2 regions of the Pseudomonas lurida genome follow, and region 1 is predicted to be linked to the other one. Evidence: predicted binding sites of a transcription regulator. Region 1 holds the regulator's gene; the other holds the start of a gene.
What was found. Region 1 encodes sigma-54, which starts transcription at its own class of promoters, with help from an activator protein. Its sites were predicted from a motif close to ANTGGCATNNANNTTGCTNT; they were not measured.
Positions count from the first base shown of each region.

Region 2: ATH90_RS20360 (flagellar hook-length control protein FliK) is a predicted target of sigma-54. The motif match lies at 1,563-1,582, and genes of this name have one in related genera.

Region 1 covers NZ_PDJB01000001.1:1,040,364-1,044,781, reverse strand. The annotation lists gene lptC (LPS export ABC transporter periplasmic protein LptC) at 1-380, shown strand, start outside; gene lptA (lipopolysaccharide transport periplasmic protein LptA) at 367-900, shown strand; gene lptB (LPS export ABC transporter ATP-binding protein) at 900-1,625, shown strand; gene ATH90_RS04665 (RNA polymerase factor sigma-54) at 1,811-3,304, shown strand; gene hpf (ribosome hibernation-promoting factor, HPF/YfiA family) at 3,380-3,685, shown strand; gene ptsN (PTS IIA-like nitrogen regulatory protein PtsN) at 3,696-4,160, shown strand; gene rapZ (RNase adapter RapZ) at 4,163-4,418, shown strand, end outside.
Region 2 covers NZ_PDJB01000001.1:4,506,130-4,510,547, reverse strand. The annotation lists gene ATH90_RS20370 (ATP-binding SpoIIE family protein phosphatase) at 1-1,115, shown strand, start outside; gene ATH90_RS20365 (Hpt domain-containing protein) at 1,146-1,493, shown strand; gene ATH90_RS20360 (flagellar hook-length control protein FliK) at 1,632-2,972, shown strand; gene fliL (flagellar basal body-associated protein FliL) at 3,148-3,648, shown strand; gene fliM (flagellar motor switch protein FliM) at 3,658-4,418, shown strand, end outside.

The DNA.
Region 1 (4,418 bases):
ACGAAATGACTTCGGACAAGGTTGAGCATGTCAAGGCCAGCGAAGTCACCCTGCTGACCAACCCGGACATGAATATCTACCGGGGTACCGAGTTTCCATGGCACGTCACCAGCAAGCGTGGCGAGGTCAACCCGGACGGTACCGAGGTGGAACTGATCGACTCGGTGCGCGTTGCGCGTACCGACGATAAAAAGCGTGAGACCGTGATTACCACCAGTCGAATGACCGTATTCCCGCAGAAGCAATATGCGCAGACCGAGCAAGACGTTAGAATCGACGGCGCTGGCGGTGTATCGACTGGCAAGGGAATGAAAGCGTATTTGAAAGAAAGCAGGATACACCTGCTATCGAACGTAAGAGGACAGTATGAGGCTCGTTAAAACTCTCCCTATTTTGCTCGGTCTGGGCGCAGCACTGGGAAGCGTGAGCGCCTGGGCTCTGCCGAACGATAGCCAGCAACCGATCCACATCTCGGCTGACGACGCGCAGCTCGATGACAAGCAAGGCGTCGCCACCTACACCGGCGGCGTGATCATCACCCAGGGTTCGATGAAGATCACCGGCAACACGGTGACACTGACGCGCACCCAATCGGGCGATATCGACGTGGTGACGTCGGTAGGCAACCTGGCTTACTTCGAACAGAAGCAGTCTGCTACCGATACCGGCCCCATGAAGGGCTACGGCAAGACCATCCAGTACCACGCCCAGCAGAACCGCATTGTCCTGATCGACCAGGCGAAGGTACTCAGCCCCGATGGCAACTCTACGGAAGGTGAGAAAATCACCTATGACACCGTGAAACAGGTTGCCAACGCCGGCCGCGCGACTGGCAGCAAGCTCAGCGCGCCGCGCCCACGCATCGATATGGTTATCCAGCCGAAGAAGAAGGCCGAGTAATGGCAACCCTGAAAGCCCAGCATCTGGCCAAGGCCTATAAAAGCCGTCAGGTCGTGCGCGACGTCAGCCTGTCGATCGACAGCGGCCAGATCGTCGGCTTGCTCGGCCCCAACGGCGCCGGCAAGACCACCTGTTTCTACATGATCGTCGGCCTGGTCCAGGCGGATCAGGGCCGCGTACTGATCGACGATCTGGACGTGAGCCACCAGCCGATGCACGGCCGCGCCCGCGCCGGTATCGGCTATCTCCCGCAGGAGGCGTCCATCTTCCGCAAACTGTCGGTCGCCGATAACATCATGGCCATCCTCGAGACCCGCAAGGAGCTCGACCGAGACGGCCGCCGCAAGGAGCTGGAAAGCCTGCTGCAGGAGTTTCACATCAACCATATCCGCGACAACCTCGGCATGAGCCTGTCCGGTGGTGAGCGTCGCCGTGTGGAAATCGCCCGCGCCCTGGCCACTGCGCCCAAGTTCATCCTGCTGGACGAACCGTTTGCCGGCGTCGACCCGATCTCGGTGGGCGACATCAAGCAGATCATCCATCACCTCAAGGCCAAGGGCATTGGCGTGCTGATCACTGACCACAACGTCCGTGAGACCCTCGATATCTGCGAGACCGCTTATATCGTCAACGATGGCCAGCTAATCGCCGAAGGTGATTCCGCCACGATCCTGGCCAACGAACTGGTCAAGGAAGTGTACCTGGGTCACGAGTTCCGCCTGTAAACACCGTGGTGTCACGGCCGTTCGCCAAGGTGCGCGGGAGTCAATGAAAACCTCCGGATTTTTATTGTTACCGCGCTCTAGGCAAAGCCCCCGACATCAGGCATATAATTTGCTTATGTTTGGCGCTCACGCGCCCTGTCGTGGATGGCGCATTGCGCCGGCGAATAAGGTGTTAAGCCCCTGCCATGAAACCATCGCTAGTCCTGAGAATGGGCCAGCAGCTGACGATGACACCGCAGCTGCAACAGGCCATCCGCCTGCTCCAATTGTCGACCCTGGACCTGCAACAGGAAATCCAGGAGGCCCTGGAGTCCAATCCGATGCTCGAACGCCAGGAAGAAGGCGACGACTTCGATAACGCAGACCCGCTGGCCGATAACATCGAGCAAAAACCCAATTCCGACGTGCAGGAACCCTCCTACCAGGAATCCGCCCCTACGGTGGACAACCTCGAGGAAGGCGAATGGAACGAACGCATCCCCAACGAGCTTCCGGTCGACACCGCCTGGGAAGACGTCTACCAGACCAGCGCCAGCAGCCTGCCCAGCAGTGACGATGACGAGTGGGACTTCACCACCCGCACCTCCGCCGGCGAGAGCTTGCAGAGCCACCTGCTGTGGCAACTGAACCTTGCGCCGATGTCGGACACCGATCGCCTGATCGCCGTGACCCTGATCGACTGCATCAATAACCAGGGTTATCTAGACGAGACGCTTGAAGAGATTCTTGAAGCCTTCGACCCTGAACTGGATATCGAGCTGGACGAGATCGAAGCCGTCCTGCACCGCATCCAGCAGTTCGAACCTGCCGGTATCGGCGCGCGCTCCCTCAGCGAATGCCTGCTGCTGCAATTGCGCCAACTGCCAGCCAAGACCCCTTGGCTCGCCGAGGCCCAGCGCCTGGTCACCGATTACATCGACCTGTTGGGCAGCCGCGACTACAGCCAGTTGATGCGCCGCATGAAGCTCAAGGAAGACGACCTGCGCCAGGTCATCGAGCTGGTGCAGAGCCTCAACCCGCGTCCCGGCTCACAAATCGAGTCCAGCGAAGCCGAATACGTGGTTCCGGATGTGATCGTACGCAAGGACAACGAGCGCTGGCTGGTAGAGCTGAACCAGGAATCGGTGCCGCGCCTGCGGGTCAACCCGCAATACGCCGGCTTTGTGCGTCGCGCCGACACCAGCGCCGATAACACCTTCATGCGCAACCAATTGCAGGAAGCCCGCTGGTTCATCAAGAGCCTGCAAAGCCGCAACGAAACCCTGATGAAAGTGGCCACCCAGATCGTCGAGCACCAGCGCGGCTTCCTGGAGTACGGCGACGAAGCGATGAAGCCGCTGGTACTGCATGACATCGCCGAAGCGGTAGGCATGCATGAGTCGACCATTTCGCGGGTGACCACGCAGAAATTCATGCATACCCCACGGGGCATTTATGAACTGAAATACTTTTTCTCCAGCCATGTCAGCACCTCAGAAGGCGGTGAATGCTCGTCCACGGCGATCCGCGCGATCATCAAAAAACTGGTTGCCGCGGAAAATCAGAAAAAGCCATTGAGTGACAGTAAGATCGCTGGTTTACTGGAGGCACAAGGCATTCAGGTCGCCCGTCGAACCGTCGCCAAGTACCGCGAGTCCCTCGGGATCGCGCCTTCCAGCGAGCGTAAGCGTTTGATGTGACGGGCGGGCCACAGCGTTCCAGTGGCAGGTATTCCTACCTGCCGCTTTATGCACTGGCAACGAAGGAGAAGCTGTATGCAAGTCAACATCAGTGGACACCATGTAGAAGTCACCCCTCCACTACGCGACTATGTCGAGCTGAAGCTGAGGAAGCTTGAGGGACATTTCGACAAGATCACCAACGTGCAGGTCATCATGAAGGTCGACAAGCTTCAGCAGAAAATTGAAGCGACCCTCCAGATACCCGGTGGTGAAGTGGTCGCCAATGCCGAACATGAAGACATGTATGCATCAATCGACTTGCTCACAGACAAGCTTGACCGCCAACTTAAAAAGCATAAGGAAAAGAATCTGAGCCTGCTTCAGGGCACAGGTCGTTAACTCTCCCCCCATGATCCGACTTGAAACCATCCTGACCCCCGGCCGTTCCCTCGTGAACGCGCCGGGCGGCAGCAAGAAGAAAGCCCTTGAGCAAATTGCCAACCTGATCAGCCGCGAAGTGCCTGAACTGGAAATGCAAGATGTCTACGAGGCTCTGATTGCCCGTGAAAAACTCGGTTCCACCGGTTTTGGCAACGGCATCGCCATTCCCCACTGCCGCCTCAAAGGCTGCGAGACCCCAGTCAGCGCCCTGCTTCACCTGGACGCTCCCATCGATTTCGACGCTATCGACGGTGCCCCGGTCGACCTGCTGTTTGTACTGCTGGTCCCGCAGGCTGCCACCGATGCGCACCTGGAACTGCTTCGGCAGATCGCCAGCATGCTCGACCGCAAGGAAGTACGCGACAAACTGCGCAGTGCCAACAGCAACGAGGCGCTGTACCAGGTTGTCCTGGATGAACAGAACGGGCAGTAATCATGCGTTTGATCATCGTCAGCGGCCGCTCCGGCTCGGGTAAAAGCACCGCCCTCAACGTTCTTGAGGACAGCGGTTTCTATTGCATTGATAACCTGCCCGCCGGCCTGCTGCCGGAATTGGCGGAACGCGCGTTGATCCACACTGAACTGGCGCAACCCCTGGTCGCCGTATCGATTGATGCCCGCAACTTGCCCAGCCACCTTGAGCGATTCCCGCAATTGCTAGAGGAAGTGCGGGCCAAGCACATCCATTGCG
Region 2 (4,418 bases), 3.5 Mb from region 1:
TGCACGTGCTGCTCGGAGACTTCACCGGTCATGGCTTGCCGGCAGCGGTGGGGGCCATGCCCCTGGCGGAAGTGTTCTACGGCATGACCGCCAAGGGTTACGGCCTGGCACAGACCCTGCGGGAGATGAACGCCAAGCTCAAGCGCATCCTGCCGGTGGACATGTTCTGCTGCGCCACCTTGCTGTGCCTGAGCACGCAGCGGCGGGTGGTGGAGGTGTGGAACGGCGGCATGCCCGATGGTTATGTGCATGAAGTCGCCACCGGCAAGCGCACGCCGCTGGCGTCACGGCATTTGCCGTTGGGGGTGCTGTCGGCCGAAGCCTTTGATGATCGCACCGAAGTCTGGCCCATGGCGTTGGGCGATCGGGTGTTCCTGCTGTCCGATGGGGTGTTGGATACCGCCGATGCCAATGACCAGTTGTTCGGCGCCGAACGCTTGCAGCAGGTGTTCGCCGACAACCGCGAGCCTGACCGTTTGTTTGAAGACATTGAACGGGCCCTGGCGGCCTTTCGAGGCGAGGCGCGGGATGACGTGAGCATGGTGGAAATCACCCTGCACACCGGCCAGCAACTGCGTGCCACCGGGCCGTTGTATGCCGACAGCGGGCAGTCGTGCCCGCTGGATTGGTCGGTGAGTTTCGAATTCCGTGCGGAGACCCTAAAGCGTTACAACCCTTTGCCGTACCTGCTGCAGCTATTGCTGGAGATCCACGGCCTGCGGGAGCAGAGCGGGGCGCTCTACAGCGTGATGGCCGAGTTGTATTCCAATGCCCTGGAGCATGGCGTGCTGGGCCTGGATTCACGGCTCAAATGCGATGCACGAGGGTTCGCCGAGTATTACCGCCAGCGTAATGACCGCCTGGCGCAGCTCAATAGCGGCTACATACGCGTGCATGTGCAGGTCGTACCGACCGAGGCAGGCGGCAAGCTGACCCTGCGCGTCGAAGACAGTGGCCCGGGGTTCGATGTGGAGCAGGTGCTGGCGCGGCCCCTGGGTATCGACCGCCTGTCTGGCCGGGGCTTGAGCCTGGTGCGTCAGTTGAGCAGCGATGTACGCTGGTCCGATGGAGGGCGCAGTGTCTGCGTGGAGTTTTCCTGGGGCGCTCTGGCATAATCCGCCGATTCTTGATCAAGGAGCGAGCAAGTGGTTGATCTACATCTGGACCCGCAGGTGCTGTCGGGTTTGCAGGAAGTCATGGAAGGCGAATATCCCAAGTTGCTCGATACCTTTCTCGATGATTCCCAAAAGCGCGTCGAAGCGCTGCGCAAGGCCAGGGATGATGCGAAGGCGTTGGGAAGGATTGCGCACAGCTTCAAGGGGAGCAGTGGGAACTTGGGGGCGGTGCGGTTGGCGCAGTTGTGTCAGCGGTTGGAGGTTGAGTCGGTTGAGTCTGCGGTTGGGGATCTGGGGGAGCTGGTCGATCAGATTGATCGGGAGTTTGCGTTGGTGAAGCCGTTGTATGAGTCGGAGCGGCAGCGGTTTCAGGTTTGATTGTGTACATATCCGTTTCTTCGGTAACGGCTACCTATGGTTGCCCAAATAATGGATATACACACAAAACCTGGCCCGACTCTTGCTCTACCTCCAGATACTGCATCCCCGATCCCCATGCAGTGGAGACCTTTACCTATGCCAGTCGCCCCGAATTCGCTCCTTCAGGCTGCCCCCGCGGCCAAGCCTCAAGCGCCCGCCGCCAACTCACCGGCTGTGGCTGCGGACCCACGGGACAAGGGCCCTGGCTTCGCTCAAGTGTTTGCCAACCAGGCCTCCAAACCCACGGCGAAGGCCGACGACAACGCGTCCAAACCCACCGCGGGCAAGTCGTCCGACGCCAGCGCCAAGCCGGCATCAGGCAACGACAAGCCTGCCGCCAGCACGCCAGCGGTTGCCGATAGCGGCAATACCTTGCCTGCCAAGCCGCCGGCCAGTACCGACGACAGTGCCAGCAAGGATGACGACGCACCTACCGATCCGACGCTGGTGCAGCAGCCTCCCGCTGACCCGGTGGTCGACCCGGCATTGATTGCCGCCGTCACCCCGGTGGCTGTGCCGGTGCCGGTCGAGACCCCGGCGCCCGTCACCACCGCCAAGGATGAGAAAGCCCAGCCGGTGGCTGCAGCGCCGGTCGCCGCGACCGAGGAGGCCAAGCCGGCCTTCGACCCGGAAGCCGATCCCCTCGACGCCATGCCGGCCGTGCGACTGGCGATGGAGCAGGGCGGGCATGTGTCGGCCAGCAGTCAGGCTCCGGCGAAAACCGCGCCGGCGCCGACTCAGGATCAGCCGACCGCCGCGCAGAATTTTGCCGCCGGCCTGGCCAATATGGTCGACCAGCAAGCCACCAAGGACAGCACCGACCAGGGCGGCGACAAGGCATTCAGCGGGCTGATCGAGGACGGTCTCAAGGACCTGAAGAACGCCAGCAGCGATACCCGTGTGGATGACTTCGCCAATCGCCTGGCCGCATTGACCCAGGCCGCTACGCCGAAAACCGCCAACGCCTTGCCGCCCGTGGCCAATGCGCCGCTGGCCATGCACCAGAGCGGCTGGACCGACGAAATCGTCAACCGTGTGATGTACCTGTCCAGTGCCAACCTCAAGTCGGCGGAGATCCAGTTGCAGCCGGCTGAGCTCGGTCGCCTGGATATCAAGGTCAACATGACTGCCGACCAGCAGGCCCAGGTCAACTTCATGAGCGCCCACCCGGTGGTGCGTGAAGCGCTGGAAAGCCAGTCGGGCCGCTTGCGGGAGATGTTCGCCCAGCAGGGGATGGGCCAGGTGGACGTCAACGTATCCGACCAATCCCGTGGCCAGGAACAACAGCAACAGCAGGCCCAGACTCGTGGCGTGAGCAGCAGCGGGGGGCGCGGCGGTGATAATGGCGACAGCGGCAACCACGCTGATGTGGCTGAAGCCGTGACGCCGGTGACGTCGACCGTGATCGGCTCCAGCGCGGTCGACTACTACGCCTGATCCCTGTCAAAACACGCTCAGTGTGGGAGCTGGCTTGCCTGCGATGGCGGTGAGTCAGCTCCCACAAATGATTGATGGTGCCCCATCTTCCCCGGTTGCCAGACAACTCTGGCATAACACTTGCTCTTGCCTTTCCGTAGATCTATGAATCCCCGAATAGTGACGGATTATTGGCATGGCGAAGAGCGACGACGCAGCAAAAGCACCCGCAGGCAAAGGTAAGCTCAAGCTTATCCTGTTGATAGTCCTGGGCTTGCTCCTGGCCATCGGCGCCTCGATAGGTGGCACCTGGTACATCATGCACAGCAGCGCTAGCAAACCGGCACCCGCCGCCGAAACCGCCAGTAACGTCAAGCAACCGGCAATCTTCGAGCCGATGCTTCCGGCCTTTGTCGCCAACTTCAGTCAGAACGGTCGTCAGCGTTACCTGCAGGTGAGCATCACCTTGCTGGCGCGCAACCAGTCGGACCTGGACGCCCTCAAGGTGCATATGCCAGTGATCCGCAACAACCTGGTGATGCTGTTCTCCAGCCAGAGCTTCGACACACTTGCCACCCCTGTGGGCCAGGAAATGCTGCGCCAGAAGGTCACTGCCAGCGTGCAGGAAGTGGCCCAGAAGGAACTCGGCAAAGTCGTGGTCGAGCAGGCGCTCTTCACTAACTTCGTATTGCAGTAGGATCACGACATGGCCGTGCAAGACCTGCTGTCCCAGGATGAAATCGACGCGCTGCTGCATGGCGTGGACGATGGTCTGGTACAGACCGAAATGGCTGCCGAGCCCGGCAGCGTCAAAAGTTATGACCTCACCAGCCAGGATCGCATCGTCCGTGGACGCATGCCGACCCTGGAGATGATCAACGAGCGTTTCGCCCGCTATACCCGGATCAGTATGTTCAACATGCTGCGCCGCTCGGCGGACGTGGCCGTGGGTGGCGTGCAGGTGATGAAGTTTGGCGAGTACGTGCACTCGCTGTACGTGCCGACCAGCCTCAACCTGGTCAAGATCAAGCCGCTGCGCGGCACCGCATTGTTCATTCTTGATGCCAAGCTGGTGTTCAAGCTGGTGGACAACTTCTTCGGCGGCGACGGCCGCCACGCCAAGATCGAAGGCCGTGAGTTCACCCCTACCGAGCTGCGGGTGGTGCGCATGGTGCTGGAGCAGGCCTTCATCGACTTGAAGGAAGCCTGGCAAGCGATCATGGAGGTCAATTTCGAGTACATCAACTCGGAAGTGAACCCGGCCATGGCCAACATCGTCGGCCCCAGCGAGGCCATTGTGGTGTCGACCTTCCACATCGAACTCGATGGCGGTGGCGGCGACCTGCACGTGACCATGCCGTACTCGATGATCGAGCCGGTGCGCGAGATGCTCGACGCCGGCTTCCAGTCCGACCTGGACGACCAGGACGAACGCTGGGTCAAGGCCCTGCGCGAAGACCTGCTGGA